2 regions of the Streptomyces sp. RLA012 genome follow, and region 1 is predicted to be linked to the other one. Evidence: predicted binding sites of a transcription regulator. Region 1 holds the regulator's gene; the other holds the start of a gene.

Region 1 (10,163 bases):
GGCCCGCGCCCAGGTGCGGCGCAGACTGGCCTGGCCCTGGGTGCTGAGCGCGAGCACGCGCCCGTCCGGGGTCCAGCCGCGCACCTGGGTCTTCGAACTCCCCCAGTACGTCAACCGCATGGACGGTCCGCCCTCCAGGGGCGCGGCATGCACCTCGGGCGCCCCGTCGCGCGTCGACGTCCAGGCGACGGTCGTGCCGTCCGGGGAGATGCGGGGGTGGTTCACCGGCATGTTGTCGGCACTGACCCGCCAGGCGCGGCCTCCGCCGTCGAGGGGGGCGACCCAGACGTCGTCCTCGGCGGTGAAGGCGACCAGATCGCCGTGCAGATGCGGAAACCGGAGATACGCAGGCATTACCGATGATGCGGACGATGCAGACTGAGTCACCCGAACACCCTATGCAGCGACGGCTCCGGCCAACAGGGGTTTGGATCACTTGCCCTGAGAGGGCCAGCAGGTCGGGTCGCCCTTGCACCACATGGTCCTCGTCACGGTGACGGTGGTCGTGGGGCCCGGCCGGCGGTAGGTGGGCGGCCGGTAGGTGGGGGGCGTGTACGAGGGCGTGCTCGCGGCGTTGCAGTTGCCGAGCACGCTCACGTGGAACCACTCCTTGCCCCCGACCTCGGCGGTCAGGTTGCCGCGGACGCACTTGCCCTCGACCTGGCGGGTGACCTTTCCGGTGATGGTGATCTTCTGCCGGTCCTCGGTCTGCCCGCGGCAGTCGACCTCCACCACGGAGGGCGTGGAACCGGAGGCGGACGGCGTGCGCCCGGGGGTGTACGCCTTGTTCCCGTCGCCGTAGGACCCGTTGCAGCTCAGGTACTGCACATCGACATGCTGCCGCCGCAGTTCCGCGGTCCCCGCCAGGTCGGTCGTGTACGCCACCCCGGCGGCACTCAGCCCGCCCACGGGCTCGCACGCGGCCACTCCGAAGGCGGTCACCACCGCGAGTCCGGCGACCACCGGTCCCCGACGGCCCGTCACCCGTCGTCGAATACGCATCAACGCCCCCATGGACGGCAGCGTGCCACTGTCCCGCGCGTCGCGGTAGACCTCAAACGGCCACTCCGTACTCGTGCACGTCGCCGTACCCGGGGGAGGCCCAAGGCATCCCCGGTGCGTGCGCGAGGTCAGGACCAGCGGCCGCTGCGCGCCATCAGCAGCGCGGTCGCCACCGTCCCGGCGGTCGAGGTACGCAGCACGGTGCGCCCCAGGTGGTACGTCTTCGCGCCCGCCCCGGTGAACAGCTCGATCTCCTCGGGGGAGATCCCGCCCTCGGGGCCGACCACCAGCACGATCCCCCCGGAGGCGGGGATGTCGGCCGTCACGAACGGCTCGGTGCCGAGCTCCGTGTCCTCGTGCAGCACCGCCGCGAACTCGGCCTGGGCCAGCAGTGCGGCAACCTGCTTGGTCGTCATCACGCCCGCGACCTCCGGGAAGCGCACCCGGCGCGACTGCTTGCCCGCCTCCCGGGCCGTGGCCCGCCACTTGGCGAGCGCCTTCGGACCGCGGTCGCCCTTCCACTGGGTGATGCAGCGGGAAGCGGCCCAGGGCACGATCGCGTCGACGCCGGTCTCGGTCATCGTCTCCACGGCCACCTCGCCCCGGTCGCCCTTGGGGAGGGCCTGGACGACGGTGATGTGCGGCTCCTCCGCGGGCTCCTCGCTGTAGGAGTCCATCTGGACGATCAGCCGGTCCTTGCCCTCGGTGTCCAGCACCACGCAGTCCGCCCAGCGCCCGGCCCCGTCGGTGAGGACGACGTCCTCGCCGGGCCGCAGCCGCTTCACGGAGACGGCGTGGCGCCCCTCGGGGCCGTCGAGGACGTACCGGCCGCCGCTGCCCGCGTTGAAGTGCTCGACCACGAACACCGGTGCGGTCATCGGATCCTGCCCTCCTCGTTGCCGGCCGCCGACAGCGCGGTCCTCGCCGCTTCGAGCTCCGCGTTCAGCACCTCCACCAGCTGACCCGCCGGGAGGTCGCGGGCCATCCGGTGCCCCTGGCCCGCCCACAGCGCCATGCCCTGCGCGTCGCCCGCCTTGGCGGCCGCCTTGCGCAACGGGGAGGTGAGGTGGTGGATCTCGGGGTAGGCGGCGGGCGCGTACGGGCCGTGCTCGCGCATGAACCGGTTGACCAGACCGCGCGCCGGACGCCCGGAGAACGCGCGCGTCAACTCCGTCCGTACGAAAAGGGGGTTGGTCAGCGCCTGCTTGTGCACGGCGTTGGCGCCGGACTCGGGGGTGGCCAGGAACGCGGTGCCGAGCTGCGCGGCGCTCGCGCCCGCGGCGAGCACCGCGGCGATCTGGTTGCCGCGCATGATGCCGCCGGCGGCGATGATCGGAAGGTCCACGGTCTCACTGACCTGGGTGATCAGGGAGAGCAGTCCGATCCCCGTACCGTCCGTCTCCGGATTGTCGCGGTGGGTGCCCTGGTGGCCGCCCGCCTCCACACCCTGCACGACGACCACGGCGGCGCCGGCCCGCTGCACGGCGAGGGCCTCCTCGGCCGTCGTCGCGGTGACCATGGTGAGCGTGCCGGCGCGGCGCAGGGAGTCCAGGACCTCAGGGCTCGGGACACCGAAGTGGAACGACACCACCGCCACCGGGTTGTCGTGCAGCACGGCGAGTTTCGCGTCGTAGCCGTCGTCGCGACCGCTGTCCGGCTCACCGAGGCCGGTCTCGTACCAGGCGGCCTCACCCGCGAGCTGGTGGGCGTACACCTCGACCGTGGCGGGGTCCGCGCACTCGGTCTGCGGCATGAACAGATTGACGCCGAAAGGGCGCCCGGTGAGCCCGCGCAGCTGCTTGATCTCCTGGTACATGCCGTCGGCGGTCTTGTACCCGGCGGCGAGGAACCCGAGCCCGCCCGCCTCGGACACGGCGGCGGCGAGTTGCGGGACGGAGACGCCGCCCGCCATGGGGGCCTGCACGATCGGGTGAGGGAAGAGATCGGTCAGTGCGGTGGACATGACGGCATGTTGTCACGTCCTCCGAACAAGTCCGAATCGGGCCTTCCGCCTGGCATAGGCCACCGGAATGGACGGTCAGGGGCGGGTTTGCCCACCCTCGGCGAAGAACCCACCGGGGGCCTGGGGGCGAAGCCCCCAGGAACACCCGTCAGCGACCGTTGAACGCGTCCTTCAGACGCGAGAACAGACCCTGCTGCCCGGGCTGGAACTGCCCGATGGGCCGCTCCTCGCCGCGCAGCTGCGCCAGCTCCCGCAGCAACCGCTCCTGCTCGGGATCGAGCTTCGTCGGCGTGGTCACCTCGACGTGCACGATGAGGTCACCCCGGCCACCGCCCCGCAGATGCGTGACACCCCGCCCGTGCAGCGGAATCGACTGCCCGGACTGCGTGCCCGGACGGATGTCGACCTCCTCAAGACCGTCGAGGGTCTCCAGCGGCACCTTGGTGCCGAGGGACGCCGCGGTCATCGGAATGGTCACCGTGCAGTGCAGATCGTCACCGCGCCGCTGGAACGTGGAGTGCGGCAGCTCGTGGATCTCGACGTAGAGGTCACCGGCGGGACCGCCACCGGGCCCGACCTCGCCCTCGCCCGCGAGCTGGATCCGCGTGCCGTTGTCGACACCGGCGGGGATCTTCACGGTCAGCGTGCGCCGGGACCGGACCCGCCCGTCGCCCGCGCACTCCGGGCACGGGGTCGGAACCACGGTTCCGAAGCCCTGGCACTGCGGACACGGCCGGGACGTCATGACCTGCCCCAGGAAGGACCGGGTCACCTGGGACACCTCACCCCGCCCGCGACACATGTCACAGGTCTGGGCCGAGGTCCCCGGCGCCGCGCCCTCACCGTTGCAGGTGGCGCAGACGACGGCCGTGTCGACCTGGATGTCCTTCGTGGTGCCGAAGGCCGCCTCGTCCAGCTCGATCTCCAGCCGGATCATGGCGTCCTGGCCACGCCGCGTACGCGACCGCGGGCCGCGCTGCGACGCCGTACCGAAGAAGGCGTCCATGATGTCCGAGAAGTTCCCGAACCCGCCGGCGCCGAAGCCGCCCGCGCCGCCGCCCGCCTGGGACAGCGGGTCGCCGCCGAGGTCGTAGACCTGCTTCTTCTGCGGGTCCGACAACACCTCGTACGCGGCGTTGATCTCCTTGAACCGCTCCTGCGTCTTCGGATCGGGATTGACGTCCGGATGCAGCTCGCGTGCGAGCCTCCGGAACGCCTTCTTGATCTCGTCCTGGGACGCGTCGCGGCGCACGCCGAGTACGGCGTAGTAGTCCGTGGCCACTTACGACTCCGCCAGGATCTGTCCGACGTACCGTGCCACCGCTCGTACCGCTCCCATCGTTCCCGGATAATCCATGCGGGTCGGGCCGACCACGCCGAGTTTGGCTACTGCCTCGTCGCCCGAACCGTAGCCGACCGAGACCACGGACGTGGAGTTGAGTCCCTCATACGCGTTCTCGTGACCGATTCGCACGGTCATGCTCGAATCCCCGGCCTCACCAAGCAGTTTGAGGAGCACGACCTGCTCCTCCAGTGCTTCGAGCACCGGCCTGATGGTGAGAGGGAAGTCATGTCCGAAGCGCGTCAGATTGGCCGTCCCGCCGATCATCAGCCGCTCCTCGGTCTCCTCGACGAGCGTCTCCAGAAGGGTGGAGAGCACCGTCGCGACCGTACCGCGATCCTCCGCCTCGAACGCGTCCGGGAGGTCCTGCACGAGCTGCGGGACGTCCGCGAAGCGACGGCCCGCGATCCGGCTGTTGAGCCGGGCCCGCAGATCCGCGAGAGACGTTTCTCCGAACGGCGCCGGGCAGTCGATCATCCGCTGCTCGACCCGCCCGGTGTCCGTGATCAGCACGAGCATCACACGAGCCGGGGCGAGGGACAGCAGCTCCACGTGCCGCACGGTCGATCTCGTCAGCGACGGATACTGCACGACGGCGACCTGCCGCGTCAGCTGCGCGAGCAGCCGCACCGTCCGCCCGACGACGTCGTCGAGATCGACAGCGCCGTCCAGGAAGTTCTGAATGGCCCGCCGCTCGGGCGCGGTCATCGGCTTGACGCCTGCCAGTTTGTCGACGAAGAGGCGGTAGCCCTTGTCCGTGGGGATGCGCCCGGCGCTGGTGTGCGGCTGGGCGATGTACCCCTCGTCCTCCAGGGCGGCCATGTCGTTGCGGACGGTGGCCGGGGAGACTCCCAGCCGGTGCCGCTCGGTCAGCGCCTTGGAACCGACCGGCTCCTCGGTGCCGACATAGTCCTGGACGATGGCGCGCAGCACTTCGAGCCGTCGCTCACTGAGCATCGCGCACACCTCCCACTGTCGACCCCTCGGCGCCCGGCTTGGCACTCAGCGTGCGCGAGTGCCAGCATCCCCCGGCCCAGTGTACGGCCGGTGGGTACGGCCCCGGCAAGGGCGGGCCTGCGATCTTGCGCGACGTGCACCGACGTGTCCTGTCATGTCGTACCGTCCGCTCCCACGAAGTCGTACCGTCCGGTCCCTCGTCGCCGGCGTCGGCGCACGAAGGTGACTTGGGAAGAGGCGGGGCGGGAGGAGCCGACACCGCGGGTGGGACGGCGGCGACTTCCGGCCTGCCTCGCGGAGGGCGCGCGGTTGCGCGGGGAGGCGCAGGCGCGGAGAAGGCGGCGGACGCCCCGGTGCGGGCCGGCGGGGGCCGGCGGGGGCCACACCGCCCACGGCCCCGTGGTCGTGCTGCGGGGCGACCTTGCGGTGGTGTCCTGCGGCGACCCGGTCGAGGAGTCCGGCGAGCCGCAGGCGGGCCCCGACGCCGTACCGTCGCGCCGGGACCGTACGAACACGGGGTCCACGGCCGTTCCGTGATCGGGCACGTACCGCGTTTCGGCGTGTCGCGTTTCGGCGTGTCGCGGTGAGTGCCGCCGGGCTTCTCCTATCGTCATCCGAATGCGCCAGTACTCTCCGGACCTGACCCCGCCGTGGAAGAAGCCCAAGCCCGTGCCGGAAGTGCCGGCGGAGCCGGGCCTGGTGGTCGAGGAGCCGGGCACCGGCTTCTGCGGCGCGGTGATCCGCTGCGAGGCGGGCACGGTGACGCTGGAGGACCGCTTCGGCAAGCACCGGGTGTTCCCGCTGGAGCCACGCGGCTTCCTTCTGGAGGGGAAGGTGGTGACGCTGGTCCGCCCGTCCGCCGCCACTCCGGTACGGCCGTCGCGTACGGCCTCGGGTTCGCTCGCCGTACCGGGCGCGCGGGCCCGGGTGGCGCGGGCCGGGCGGATCTACGTCGAGGGCCGCCACGACGCCGAACTGGTCGAGAAGGTCTGGGGCGACGACCTGCGCATCGAGGGCGTCGTCGTGGAGTACTTGGAGGGCATCGACGACCTCCCCGCGATCGTCGCCGACTTCGCACCGGGCCCCGACGCCCGCCTGGGCGTCCTGGTCGACCATCTGGTCCCCGGCACGAAGGAGTCCCGCATCGCGGGGTCGGTCACGAGCGAGCACGCCCTGGTGCTGGGGCACCCGTACATCGACATCTGGGAGGCGGTGAAGCCGTCCTCCGTGGGCATCCCGGGGTGGCCCCGCATTCCGCACGGGCAGGACTGGAAGACGGGGGTGTGCCAGGCCTTGGGCTGGCCGGAGAACACCGGGGCGGCCTGGCAGCACATTCTGTCGCGGGTGCGGTCTTACAAGGACCTGGAGCCGGAACTGCTGGGGAAGGTGGAGGAACTGATCGACTTCGTTACGGCCAGCGGTGAGGCCTGACCTTCTCGTAAGTGGCGAACTCGCTGGTGTCCAGTTCGACGCCGAGTGGCTCCAACGGCGTGAGATCGCCGAACTTCGTGATCCGCTGGCGCCGGTAATCCGCGTCCTCTCCATCGCCCGTCGGCTCAGTGAGCAGCACGCACTGCGCCATAACGGGGTCGATGATGAAGTAGGCGGGTACCTTCGCCGCTGCGTAGATCGAGCGCTTGACTCCGTAATCGCGGTCCACGCTCGACTTGGAGACGACTTCCACCAGCATGGTGATGACCTCGGACGGCATCAACCTTCCGTGACCGGGTCCGACGCCTCGCTCGACGACCACAAGGTCCGGCTGCGGCTCACTGGTCTCTTCGAGGATGGCGATGTCCTGGGTCTGGAGTCGCCGCCAGTGCCGCCGGGGGATCTGGTCCTGGATCGCCTCCAGAATGTCGTTGTGGGCCACGTCCGGCCCCGCCATCATCACAATTACCCCCCGGAGGAGCTCGACCTTGAATCCTTCGGGAACCTCAAGGTTCTCGAAGATCTTCACGATGTTGGTGGTCATCGGTCGGTCGTCCACAGCGGTCATCTCCGCGGCCCTCCGGTTTCCGCCACCGTGCAATTACGGCGGCAGCCTACGAACAAGGTTAGGGACCGAACCGGCGTTCCGCAGTCGTTCACTCCACCGAGTGATCAGTCCACCAAGTCCCTGACCACCGCGTCCGCCAGCAACCGCCCCCGCAGCGTGAGCACCGCGCGCGCCTCCTCGTACGGCCGGTTTTCGAGCAGCCCGTCCGACAGTGCCCTGCGGGACGCGGCCAGCCCCTCCGGTCGCAGCAACGACAGTGGTACGCCCTCCCGGAGCCGCAGCTCCAGCAGGACGCGCTCCACCCTGCGGTCCTCCTCGGAGAGGAGCTCGCGGCCCGCGCCCGGGGAGCGGCCGGAGGCCAGCGCCGCCGCGTACGCCCCCGGGTGCTTCACGTTCCACCAGCGCACGCCGCCGACGTGGCTGTGGGCGCCGGGGCCCGCGCCCCACCAGTCGGCGCCGCGCCAGTACAACTCGTTGTGCAGGCAGCGGCCCGCCTCCGACGTGGCCCAGTTGGAGACCTCGTACCAGTCGAAGCCCGCCGCCGACATCACCTCGTCCGCGATCAGGTACCGGTCGGCGTGGACGTCGTCGTCCGTCATCGGGACCTCGCCGCGGCGGATGCGGCGGGCGAGCTGGGTGCCCTCCTCGACGATCAGGGCGTACGCGGAGATGTGGTCGGGCCCGGCGCCGAGCGCGGCGTCCAGGGACGCGCGCCAGTCGTCGTCCGACTCCCCCGGCGTGCCGTAGATCAGGTCGAGGTTCACATGCTCGAACCCGGCCGCGCGGGCCTCCGCGACACAGGCCTCGGGCCGGCCGGGCGTGTGCGTACGGTCGAGCACCTTCAGGACGTGCTGCCGGGCGCTCTGCATGCCGAAGGAGATCCGGTTGAACCCTCCGGTCCGTAGCTTCTCCAGATACTCCGGATCCACCGACTCCGGGTTCGCCTCGGTCGTGATCTCCGCGTCGTCCGCGAGCCCGAACTCGTCCCGGATCGCCCCCAGCATCCGTACGAGATCGTCGGCGGCCAGCAGCGTCGGCGTACCGCCGCCGACGAAGACCGTACGGACGGGGCGCGGGTCGTCGCCGAGGACCTTGCGGGCGAGCCGGACCTCGTCGATCAGCGTTTCGGCGTAGTTGTCGCGGGAGGCGAGCACACCTCCGGTGCCCCGCAGCTCGGTCGCCGTGTAGGTGTTGAAGTCGCAGTAGCCGCAGCGGGTCGCGCAGTACGGCACGTGGAGATAGAACCCGAGGGGGCGCTCGGCGGCCCCGGCCAGGGCGTACGCGGGCAGTGCGCCGTCGTCGGGGACGGGCTCACCGTCGGGAAGTGCGGAAGGCATGTCCTCCATTGTCCCGTACGCCGCCGCATACCCTGCTCGGCTGTCCCGTACAGGGCCGCATGCCCTACTCCGCCTGCAACACCAGCAGCGCCAGGTCGTCCTCCGGCGGCTTGCTGCCGAACTCGTGCACCAGTCGCCGGATCCGTTCCGCGACGAGCTCGGCGCTCAGCCCGGCACAGCCCGCGAGGGCCTCCGCGAGCCCGTCGTCGTCGTCGAACTGGCGGGGCCCGCTGCGGCGCTCCGTCACCCCGTCGGTGACGCACAGGACGGTGTCGCCGGGGTACAGCTCGAAGGTCTCGGAGACGTAGGTCGCGTCCTCGAAGACCCCGAGAAGGGTCTGCGGCTCGGCCACCTCCCGTACGTCGCCCGCGGGGCCCAGGATCAGCGGCAGCGGATGCCCGGCGGAGGCGAGGGTGCAACGGACGCCGCCGTCGAAGGGCACCAGTTCGCCGTACAGCATGGAGAGGAAACGGGTCTGGGGGCCCTCGTCGGGGCCGAGCCCGGGTCCGCCTGCGGCCACCAGCGCGCGGGCCGCCGCGTCGGCCGCCTCCGTCGCGTCGTCGAGGAGGAGCTGGTTGAGGCGGTCGAGGACGTCCGCGACGTGGTAACCCTCGCGGGCCAGCAGGCGGAGCCAGGGCCGGGCGAGGCCGATCACCACGGCGGCCTCCGGGCCCTTGCCCTGCACATCACCGAGGACGAAGCACCAGCGTCCGTCGCCGGCCGGGAAGAGGTCGTAGAAGTCGCCGCTGGGCCCGCCCTTGTCGAGCGGCTCGTACACGAGGGCGCTGCGCACCCCGGGGATCTCGGCGACCGCGCCGGGCAGCAGGCCGCGCTGGAGGACCCGGCTGATGGTGGCCTGGCGCGCGTACTGGCGGGCGGCGCCGATGGCGAGGGCTATCCGGCGGCTGAGGTCCTCGACGAGTCCGGTGATCTCGTCGGGGAAGCCGACCGGTCCGGCCCGCCCGATGACGAGGGTGCCGAGCGGCCGCCCACCCGCGATCAGCCGATACGCGAGCGCCGCGCCACTCACCCCACCCGCACCGCAGCCATCGCCCGCACCGCCCACACGGCCAGCTCCACCCGCACCACAGCCATCGCCCACACGGCCAGCTCCACCCGCACCGTCTGCACCGCAGCTACCACCCGCAGCACCCGCACCGTCTGCACCGCAGCCACCACCCGCACCGCCGGCACCACCCGCCCCCAGCGCCTCCCCCGCATCGACATCCACACCGGCACCAGCACCACCGGCAGGGGCACCGACACCCCCGCCTAACGCCTCCCCCGGCCAGGGCACCGGCACGGCCCGCGACCGCACCGAGTCCGGCAGCCGCGGCGGATCCTTCTCCAGTGCCCGGCGCAGCTCCTCGATCCGGTTCTCGCTGCCGTGCCAGACCCGGGCGAGCCGCGGCCCCAGGGCCAGCCCGAGCCCGCCCGCCCGGTCGGTGGCCTCGTCCTCCAGCCACACCGCGCACCAGTCGGCGAGCCGTGGCACGAGGAGCTGTCCGGCGAGCGCGGCGACCAGGTCCTCGTCGAGCTGCCCGGCGAGCAGGTCGGAGGCCT
Region 2 (10,163 bases), 1.3 Mb from region 1:
ACAGCACCTCGCCCTTGCCGGGCAGGGTCGGGATGCGCGGCAGGATCTCGTCCCGGTGCACCACGCGCGCGCCCGCCGCGGCGGCCACCTGCGAGGTGCGGTCGGTCGAGCCGGAGTCGACGACGACGATCTCGTCGACGAGGGGCACCTGCTGCATCAGGTCGTGGCGGATGACGGCGACGATCTCGCCGACCGTCTCCTCCTCGTTCAGCGCGGGCAGCACGACACTCACCGAGGAGCCCGTGACCCGTTTGGCGGCCATGAGTTTGTGGAGCGGGCGATCGGTCACGGACCAGGAGCGATTGCTCAGCCAGCGCTCGACTTCCTTCAGCACGGTCTGCGGCTCCTCACTGTCTGATCACCCGGTGTCACGGTGTGATCCATCTCGCGGTTCGGACGACTATCTCAACTGTCCTGGCCTTCGGTTACAGTCTTGAACAACGCGGATGACCATCGCATTGCGTAGATCGTTCCGCGCCGAAGACCAACAACCGAATACCGCTCATCCAGAGGGGCAGAGGGATACGGCCCGATGAAGCCCCGGCAACCCTCCGGTCGGTTCTTGTCACGTCGATGTGGCGAGGCTCCCGGCTCGGGAAGGTGCCAAATCCGTCTTACGGCGAAGTGCGTCGTGAGAAAGATGAGGAGAAAGGGCCTCGCCTCCATGGCTGCGCAGACTGTTGCAAGCACCACGAACTCCGTCCCGGACGACACCACCAGCGTAGACGGCGTCGATCTCGGACCCGCCGTCGCGCTTTCCTGCCGCGAGTGCGGCCACCGTGTGCCGCTCGGCCCGGTGTTCGCCTGCGAGGAGTGTTTCGGCCCGCTGGAGATCGCGTACGACTTCTCGGCCTACGAAACCGAAGAGCTCCGCAAGCGCATCGAAGCGGGCCCCGCGAACATCTGGCGGTACGCGGCGCTGCTCCCCGTCCCGGCCGACGTCGCCGACAAGCCGAACATCAACCCCGGCTGGACCAAGCTCGTCAAGGCCGACAACCTCGCCCGCGAACTGGGCGTCGAGGCCGGAAAGCTCTTCGTCAAGGACGACTCCGGCAACCCGACGCACTCCTTCAAGGACCGCGTCGTCGCCCAGGCCATCGAGGCCGCCCGCGCCTTCGACTTCACCACCCTCTCCTGCTCCTCCACCGGCAACCTCGCCGGCGCGGTCGGTGCCGCCGCCGCCCGGGCCGGCTTCCGCTCCTGCGTGTTCATCCCGCACGACCTGGAGCAGGGCAAGATCGTCATGGCCGCGATCTACGGCGGCGAGCTCGTCGGCATCGAGGGCAACTACGACGACGTGAACCGCTTCTGCTCCGAGCTGATCGGCGACCCGGCCGGCGAGGGCTGGGGCTTCGTCAACGTCAACCTGCGGCCGTACTACGCGGAGGGGTCCAAGACCCTCGCGTACGAGATCTGCGAGCAGCTCGGCTGGCGGCTCCCCGACCAGCTGGTCATCCCCATCGCCTCCGGCTCCCAGCTCACGAAGATCGACAAGGGCCTGCAGGAACTGATCAAGCTCGGGCTGGTCGAGGACAGGCCGTACAAGATCTTCGGTGCGCAGGCCGAGGGCTGCTCGCCGGTGTCCGTCGCCTACAAGGCCGGCCACGACGTCGTACGGCCCCAGAAGCCGAACACCATCGCCAAGTCGCTCGCCATCGGCAACCCCGCCGACGGACCGTATGTGCTGGACATCGCGCGGCGGACCGGCGGTGCCGTGGAGGACGTCAACGACGAGCAGGTCGTCGACGCGATCAAGTTGCTCGCGCGGACCGAGGGCATCTTCGCCGAGACCGCGGGCGGGGTGACGCTGGGGGTCACCAAGAAGCTGATCGACAACGGGCTGCTGGACCCGACACTGACCACCGTCGTCCTGAACACGGGTGACGGCCTCAAGACGCTGGACGCGGTGGCCGGTACGGGGCTGACGGCGACCATTCGTCCCAGCCTGGACTCCTTCCGAGAGGCCGGCCTCGCGTAAGGCCCGGCTCGGAAGACCAACAGCCCCGCGCCCCTCTGGGGTGCTACCCGACCGGAGGTCACAAGGAATGAGCGTCAACGTCCGCATCCCCACCATCCTGCGCACCTACACCGGTGGCAAGGCCGAGGTGACAGCCGAGGGCGGGACCCTCGGGGAGGTCATCGCGGACCTGGAGAAGAACCACACCGGCATCGCCGCACGCGTGCTGGACGACCAGGGCAAGCTGCGCCGGTTCGTCAACGTGTACGTGAACGACGACGACGTCCGCTTCGAGCAGGGTCTGGAGACGACGACGCCGGACGGCGCGGGCGTCTCGATCATCCCGGCCGTCGCCGGTGGCTGACCGTCAGGCGCGCCGTTACCCAGGGTGAGATCATTACCCTTGGTAATGCCAATCACTGTGAGTTCATCGAATTGCCCCCTCCGTGAGAGAAACGGAGGGGGCAATTCTGCATGGTTGAGCACGGTACAGTTGGGGAACCCGCTCCACTTCGCGTACCGGGCGCATATGAGTTCGCGCCCGAAGTCCGACAAGAAGTAGCCAAAGTACCCCGCATCTTTGAGCCTTATACGGCTTTTATGGGGCCCGACTTGCCCTAAATCTTTGCAAATTCTCCCTATATTTCCGATCAGTCGTGCCCTGAATTCTCGTCCGATTGACCTGTTGCAGACGGCAGTTGGACAGATACATTCAGCCGCGGTCGACGCGTTCCGGCGCACACCCCCAACCGTTGGGGGGTGGAGGTCTGACCCGGGTCCGCGAAGTGCGGTCCTGTGCAAGGGCCAGTAATAGGGGAGTTAGGCATGGCTCAGGGCACCGTCAAGTGGTTCAACGCGGAGAAGGGGTACGGCTTCATCGCGGTCGACGGTGGTGCGGATGTTTTCGTCCACTACAGCGCGATTCAGATGGACGGCTACCGCACCCTGGAAGAGGGTCAGCGGGTCGATTTCGAGATCTCGCAAGGCCAGAAAGGGCCGCAGGCGGACATGGTCCGGCTCGCGACCGGCTGAAGCACGCGCCGACTGACTGTTCGACGTGACGAAGGGCTCGTATCCCCCTGGGGGTACGAGCCCTTCGGTCTGTTGTTCGGCTGTCGGCGCGGGGCGCTCACCTGCGGATCAAGGGGAGGCGCTTGCACTCGGCAGGGGCGAGTGCTAATCATTGGCGTTAGCACTCTGAAGGTGAGAGTGATAACGAAGGACCGGGTCGGTGAGGCCCGCAGGCCAGGTGGTGCAAGGAACCACTGGGCAGGCAGGCCGTCCGTCGCGGGCGCCAGCGCGGTCCGGAGCAATCCACCCCAGTCCGGGAGGACCACTTCACATGGCCAAGATCATCGCGTTCGACGAGGAGGCACGGCGCGGTCTCGAGCGCGGGATGAACCAGCTCGCCGACGCCGTCAAGGTCACCCTTGGCCCCAAGGGCCGCAACGTCGTCCTCGAGAAGAAGTGGGGCGCCCCCACGATCACCAACGATGGTGTTTCCATCGCCAAGGAGATCGAGCTCGAGGACCCGTACGAGAAGATCGGCGCCGAGCTGGTCAAGGAAGTCGCCAAGAAGACGGACGACGTCGCCGGTGACGGTACGACCACCGCGACCGTTCTGGCGCAGGCGCTGGTCCGCGAGGGCCTTCGCAACGTAGCCGCCGGCGCCAACCCGATGGCCCTCAAGCGCGGTATCGAGAAGGCCGTCGAGGCCGTCTCCGGTGCCCTCCTTGAGCAGGCCAAGGATGTCGAGACCAAGGAGCAGATCGCTTCCACGGCCTCCATCTCCGCCGCCGACACCCAGATCGGCGAGCTCATCGCCGAGGCGATGGACAAGGTCGGCAAGGAAGGCGTCATCACCGTCGAGGAGTCCCAGACCTTCGGTCTGGAGCTGGAACTCACCGAGGGTATGCGCTTCGACAAGGGCTACATCTCGGCGTACTTCGCCACCGACATGGAGCGTATGGAGGCCGTCCTCGACGACCCGTACATCCTGATCGCCAACTCGAAGATCGCCAACGTCAAGGACCTGCTCCCGCTCCTGGAGAAGGTCATGCAGTCGGGCAAGCCGCTGCTGATCATCGCCGAGGACGTCGAGGGCGAGGCTCTGTCGACGCTGGTCGTCAACAAGATCCGTGGCACCTTCAAGTCCGTCGCCGTCAAGGCTCCGGGCTTCGGTGACCGCCGCAAGGCCATGCTCGGCGACATCGCCATCCTCACGGGCGGCGAGGTCATCTCCGAGGAGGTCGGCCTCAAGCTGGAGAACGCGGGTCTGGACCTGCTGGGCCGTGCCCGCAAGGTCGTCATCACCAAGGACGAGACCACGATCGTCGACGGCTCCGGCTCCGCCGACCAGGTCGCCGGCCGGGTCAACCAGATCCGCGCCGAGATCGAGAACTCGGACTCGGACTACGACCGCGAGAAGCTCCAGGAGCGCCTGGCGAAGCTGGCCGGCGGCGTGGCCGTCATCAAGGCCGGTGCCGCCACCGAGGTCGAGCTCAAGGAGCGCAAGCACCGCATCGAGGACGCCGTTCGCAACGCGAAGGCGGCCGTCGAGGAGGGCATCGTCGCCGGTGGTGGCGTGGCCCTCATCCAGGCCTCCTCGGTCTTCGAGAAGCTGGAGCTGACGGGTGACGAGGCGACCGGCGCCAACGCCGTGCGGCTCGCCCTGGAGGCCCCGCTCAAGCAGATCGCCGTCAACGGTGGTCTCGAGGGTGGCGTCATCGTCGAGAAGGTGCGCAACCTGCCCGTCGGCCACGGTCTGAACGCCGCGACCGGCGAGTACGTCGACATGATCGCCGAAGGCATCATCGACCCGGCGAAGGTCACGCGCTCTGCCCTGCAGAACGCCGCCTCCATCGCCGCGCTGTTCCTCACCACCGAGGCCGTCATCGCCGACAAGCCGGAGAAGGCCGCCGCGGGCGGCGCTCCGGGCGGCATGCCGGGCGGTGACATGGACTTCTGATCGACCTCTGGTTGATCACTGTCCTTCACGTTCCGAGGGCGGTACCCCCACTCCCAGGGGGTGCCGCCCTCGGGCGTGTCCAGGGTCACACGGGGGAGGCGGAGAGCGGCGGAATGCCTCGGCGGGCGGGTCGGTTGAGGCGGGGAGTGCGATACATGCACATGCACATATGTTCGAGAGTGCAGTAACCGCAGGTGCACCTGCGCGCGCTTCCTGTTTGACCGCCTGTTCGATATCTCCGACCTCTTCGAGGAGCCCCCACGTGCCGCTCGACGCCTCCGCCTCCCGCGCCGCCGAGATCCTGTCCCGCCCCGTCTCGCTGAACGGCCTGACCGTCCCGAACCGGATAGCGATGGCACCGATGACCCGGCAGTTCTCCCCGGGCGGCGTTCCCGGCGAGGACGTGGCCGGGTACTACGCCCGCCGCGCCGCCGCGGGCGTGGGCCTCATCGTCACCGAGGGCACCTACGTCGGCCATGACTCGGCCGGACAGAGCGACCGCATCCCGCGCTTCCACGGCGCGGAGCAGCTCGCGGGCTGGACGAAGGTCGCCGACGCGGTGCACGCGGCGGGCGGCGCGATCGTTCCGCAGCTGTGGCACATCGGCATGGTGCGTGAGGCGGGCGACCCGCCGTACACCGAGGCCCCCGCGGTCGGCCCGTCCGGCATCCGTCTCAACGGCACCGAGGGCACCGGCAAGGCCATGACCCTGGCCGACCTCGACGAGGTCGTCGCGGCCTTCGCCGAGGCCGCCGCCACCGCCGAACGCATCGGCTTCGACGGCGTCGAACTGCACGGCGCGCACGGCTATCTGATCGACCAGTTCCTGTGGGCGGGCACCAACCGCCGTACGGACGCCTACGGCGGTGACCCGGTCGCCCGTACGAAGTTCGCGACGGAGATCGTCGCGGCGGTCCGTGACTCGGTCTCGGCCGACTTCCCCGTCCTCTTCCGCTACTCCCAGTGGAAGTCGGACAACTATGACGCCCGGCTCGCCGAGACCCCGCAGGAGCTGGAGACCATCCTGACCCGGCTCGCCGCCGCCGGCGTCGACGCCTTCCACGCCTCCACCCGCCGCTACTGGCTCCCGGAGTTCGACGGCTCGGACCTGAACCTGGCGGGCTGGACCAAGAAGATCACCGGCAAGCCCACCATCACCGTCGGCTCGGTCGGCCTGGACGGCGACTTCATCAGGGGCTTCAGCGGCGAGGGCTCCCAGGTGGCGTCCCTCGACAACCTCCTCGACCGTCTGGAGCGCGACGAGTTCGACCTCGTCGCGGTCGGCCGGTCCCTTCTCCAGGACCCGGAGTGGGCGGCGAAGGTGCTGGACGGACGGCTGGAGGAGCTGGCGGCGTTCGACCCGAAGGCGATGAGCACGCTCAGCTGAGCCCCGGGCCGACCCGGCCTGTCCGAAATCGCATCCGGGCGATCACCCTCCCCGTCCCCAGGGGGTGATCGCCCGGCTGTTTCGTAGCACGCTGTTCCCTGGAGGATCCGTTCCGTTCCTCCCTTACCCCAGGGAGCCGTCGTGACGTCAGCAGAAGCGAGCGTGGTGCGTACCGCCGCCGGTGCGGTGCGTGGTCGTCGGGAGGACGGGCTGGTGGTCTTCCGGGGCATTCCGTTCGCCGGACCCCCGGTGGGGGAGGCGCGGTTCGCCGCCCCGCGCCCGGTGTCCGGCTGGGACGGCACCCGGGACGCGTTCGCCTTCGGCCCGCCGCCCCCGCAGGAGTCGGGATTCCAGGGCCGTACCGGCAAACTGGACGCCCCCATGGGCGACGACTGGCTGACCGTCAACGTCTGGACGCCCGAACCGGACCCGGCCGCCCGCCGCCCGGTGATGGTCTGGATCTACGGCGGCGCGTACAAACTCGGCCACTCCGGCAGCCCCGGATACGACGCCCGGCGCATCGCCCGCGACGGCGACCTCGTCGTGGTGACCCTCAACTACCGCCTCGGCATGGAGGGCTTCGCCCGGATCGACGGGGCGCCCGCCAACCGGGGCCTGCTCGACCAGGTCGCGGCGCTGGAATGGGTACAGGAGAACATCGCGGCCTTCGGCGGCGACCCCGGCCGGGTCACCGTCTTCGGGGAGTCCGCGGGCGGCGGGTCCGTCGCCGCGCTGCTGGCCATGCCGAGCGCGGCCGGGCTGTTCGGGCGGGCGATCGCGCAGAGCGTGCCCGGCACCTTCTTCTCCGACGACCTCGCCCGGGACATCGCCGCCGCCATCGCCGCCGAGGCGGGCCTGCGGCCGGACGCCGCCGACCTGTCCTCGGTGGACCCCCGCCGACTGACCGCCGTGGGCGAGGCGTTGGGGCCCAAGATGCGGGAGTTCGAGGACAAGTGGGGCATGGTCGCCCACACGCTGACGGCCTTCGCGCCGGTCGTCGACGGAGAGGTACTGCCGACCGCCCCCTGGCAGGCACTGGCGACCGGCTCGGCACGGGACGTGGAACTGATCGTCGGGCACACCCGGAACGAGCAACGGCTGTTCACCGTGCTCGGCGGACAACTGGGGAAGATCACGGAGGAGGAGGCGACGGAGGCGCTGCGGATCTTTGGCCCGGGGTCGGGGTCGGGGCCGAGGTCGGGTTCGGGCTCGGGGGCGGAGGCTGGGGCGGGAACGGCTTCGGCTTCGGCAACGGCTTCGGCAACGGCTTCGGGAAGGGGCTCGGGAAGGGGTTCAGGTTTCGGGGCGGGTTCCGGTTCGAGTTCCGGTTCGGACGGCGAGCGGGTCTATCGCACGGCCTTCCCCGACGCCTCGCCCGAAGAGTTGTACGAGTGGGTCCAGTCCGACGCGCTGTTCCGGATGCCCTCGCTGCGCCTGGCCGAGGCGCAGATCGCCGGCGGCGGTCGTGCGCACGTCTACGAGCTGGCCTGGTCCGCCCCCGCCTACGGCGGCGCGCTGGGTGCCTGCCACGGCCTCGACGTACCGCTGCTGTTCGGGACCTTCGCCGCCGACCTCGGTGTCCTGCTGTTCGCCGGGGTCGAGCACTCCCCGGAGGGCGAGGCCCTGTCGTCCCGCTTCCGCGGGGCCTGGACGGCGTTCGCCACGACGGGCGACCCGGGCTGGCCCGCGTACGACACCGAGCGGCGGCTGATCCAGGTCTTCGACGCGGAGTCGGTCGTCACCGCGTACCCGCACGAGACCTCGCGTCGCCTCTGGGAGCACCATGACTTCGGGGCGCTGCCGTTGGTGGGGTGAGGGAGCCGCCGGGTTTCCTGGGGGTCAGTCGGCGTAGTCCTTGAGCTTCTCGGTTTCCAGGGTGATGTTCACGGGCGCCGGGAGCTCGACCGCGGCTCCGTACGGGTATGAGGGGCTCTGCTGATACGCCCCGTTCTTCAGGTCGCTGTGTACGACGAGGGTGTCGTTGTCCCGATCGATGAGGAGGTAGATGGGGATGCCTGCCTCCGCGTAACCGCGGACCTTGTCGATGCGGTCGCGCCGGTCGGTGTCGCGGTCGCGGGAGGTGACTTCGACGACCATGAGGACGCCGTCGGGATCGGCCCAGTCGTTGTCCTGGGCGATGAAGTGGTCCAACGGCGCCAATGCGGCGTCCGCAGTGGCGTGACCCTTACGGTAGGCGCCGATCTTGAGGTCCTGCTCGTGGTAAAGGGCCAGTTCGGGGCGCAGTTGCATGAACAGTCGAACGAGCCACACCACGATGGCCCTGTGGCGATTGTCCGGCAACGGCTTGACCTCTAGCTTTCCGTCGATCAGTTCGAGCTTGACGCCCTCAGGGGCCCTTCGGGCGAGTTCCTCGAAGTCTTCGACTTCGATGTGGTCGCCCTTGACGTACAGCCGTCCATCCAGAAATTCGAGCTGAACGTTCTTCGGGGCCTTGCCGGCCAGCTCTTCGAAGTCCTCCGTGGACATCTGCGGGCGCCTGGTGCCAAAGGTCATGGTGGTGTCGCCTCCTTCCCACCATCGTGCCCCGGCTGTGTGCTTCCGGACCGTTGGAGCGGTCATACGCGTGGCCTTTCTCGTCGGTCGACCATCGCCGCGCGGGCCGCGGCGGCGTGGACATGGACCGGGGTGGATGTGAGTGGGGCGGCCGGGCGTGGCGCGGTGTCGCCCCGGCACGGGCCGCAGAGGCCGCCGGGCAGGGCCTCCGGGCGGCCCGGGACCCCGCACTTCGCGCACTCCAGGATGCGGAGGAGCGGGTGTGGTGGTGGCGCCTCTCGTACGGGTTCCGGTGGGAGTTTGGTGGTCAGGCGGTTGCGGACGAGGGCGGCCGGGCTGTGGACGGGGACGGGGAGGCCCGCGGTCAGGGCCCTCAGGACGTGCTCGTCGGTGGCGCCCCTCGCGAACCACTCCGTGAGCAGGGGCGCGAGGTCCGCGCAGTCCCGGGCGGAGAGGGACAGGGCCGGGGTCGTGCGGCCCAGTGCTGCCAGCAGGATGTGGGCGCGGGAGCGGGTGGGGGCGGACGGCCGGTCCGGGGGCTCCTTCGGTACGTCGCCCCGCGTGAACGTCGCCCACCAGCCGTCGTCGCGTGCCGTTCGGGTGAACCACGATCGGGTGACCCAGCGCGAGCCACCCGACTCGATCAGGTGTTCGCGGCCCCGGCGCAAGTGGCCTGCCCGGGTGAGGTTGTTGAGAGCGGTGCGTAGGGCGCACTGCCCGTACGGCAGCTCTTTGGCCAGCGTTTTTACGGAGATGTCGGCGCCGTCGGGGAGCCGGTCGACGTACGCGGCGATCGCCGCCTCGCGGGGCGGGAGGTGCGCGAAGTCGTGGTTGGTGCGGGGGTGTTGGTCCGGGGCGCTGCGTTTTCCGTAGCCCGGGTTGGCCATTGGGTGGGGGACAGCGTGCGCAGGGCGGGGGGCAGCACTAAAGTTGGCTTCAGCCATGGGGCGTTGTCTCGATCGTCTCGTGGTTAAACCCCCGCAGGTGTTCCAGCACCGGGCGGGGGTTGTTCGTTATGCGGGCACGCTAAGCCCTGGTGACTGTGCGTGGCAAGTCGGTCGCGTCAAGTCAACTCGCCAGGGTGGGAGGGCGGGTTGGGCCCGCCGCCCATTCCTTCTTAAGAGCGCTCGGAGTTCGGCATGTGAGCTTCGGGACCGGGTACGCGACGGTCCCTATGGAGCCTTTACGCCTTCGACGAAGGCGGACCAGGCCTCGGCCCGGAACGCGAGCTTCGGGCCGAGGGGGTTCTTGGAGTCGCGGACGGGGATGAGGGTGGGGTGCCCGTCGGCGACTTCCAGGCAGTCACCGCCGCTGCCGCCGCTGTAGCTCGACTTGTG

The links. The regulator HrcA, encoded in region 1, represses chaperone genes, less so after heat shock. The targets are predictions, from matches to a motif close to TTNGCACTCNGNNNNNCNGAGTGCNAA.
Region 2: the regulator HrcA is predicted to act here: its motif matches at 3,147-3,173, upstream of groL (chaperonin GroEL).

Annotation. Positions count from the first base shown of each region.
Region 1 covers NZ_JBWDPA010000002.1:7,617,245-7,627,407, reverse strand. Annotated here, with positions in the region: gene RV986_RS34925 (S41 family peptidase) at 1-354, opposite strand, end outside; gene RV986_RS34920 (hypothetical protein) at 433-1,002, opposite strand; gene RV986_RS34915 (16S rRNA (uracil(1498)-N(3))-methyltransferase) at 1,131-1,880, opposite strand; gene RV986_RS34910 (nitronate monooxygenase) at 1,877-2,965, opposite strand; gene dnaJ (molecular chaperone DnaJ) at 3,114-4,247, opposite strand; gene hrcA (heat-inducible transcriptional repressor HrcA) at 4,248-5,264, opposite strand; partial or broken gene RV986_RS34895 (MBL fold metallo-hydrolase) at 5,628-5,762, shown strand; gene RV986_RS34890 (DUF3097 domain-containing protein) at 5,883-6,695, shown strand; gene RV986_RS34885 (Uma2 family endonuclease) at 6,673-7,263, opposite strand; gene hemW (radical SAM family heme chaperone HemW) at 7,368-8,600, opposite strand; gene RV986_RS34875 (SpoIIE family protein phosphatase) at 8,665-10,163, opposite strand, start outside.
Region 2 covers NZ_JBWDPA010000002.1:6,308,151-6,318,313, forward strand. Annotated here, with positions in the region: gene RV986_RS29030 (glucosyl-3-phosphoglycerate synthase) at 1-334, opposite strand, end outside; SAM riboswitch class I at 500-647, shown strand; gene thrC (threonine synthase) at 665-1,978, shown strand; gene RV986_RS29040 (MoaD/ThiS family protein) at 2,046-2,321, shown strand; gene RV986_RS29045 (cold-shock protein) at 2,783-2,989, shown strand; gene groL (chaperonin GroEL) at 3,300-4,925, shown strand; gene RV986_RS29055 (NADH:flavin oxidoreductase) at 5,188-6,312, shown strand; gene RV986_RS29060 (carboxylesterase/lipase family protein) at 6,454-8,127, shown strand; gene RV986_RS29065 (Uma2 family endonuclease) at 8,152-8,826, opposite strand; gene RV986_RS29070 (hypothetical protein) at 8,889-9,713, opposite strand; gene RV986_RS29075 (DUF397 domain-containing protein) at 9,999-10,163, opposite strand, start outside.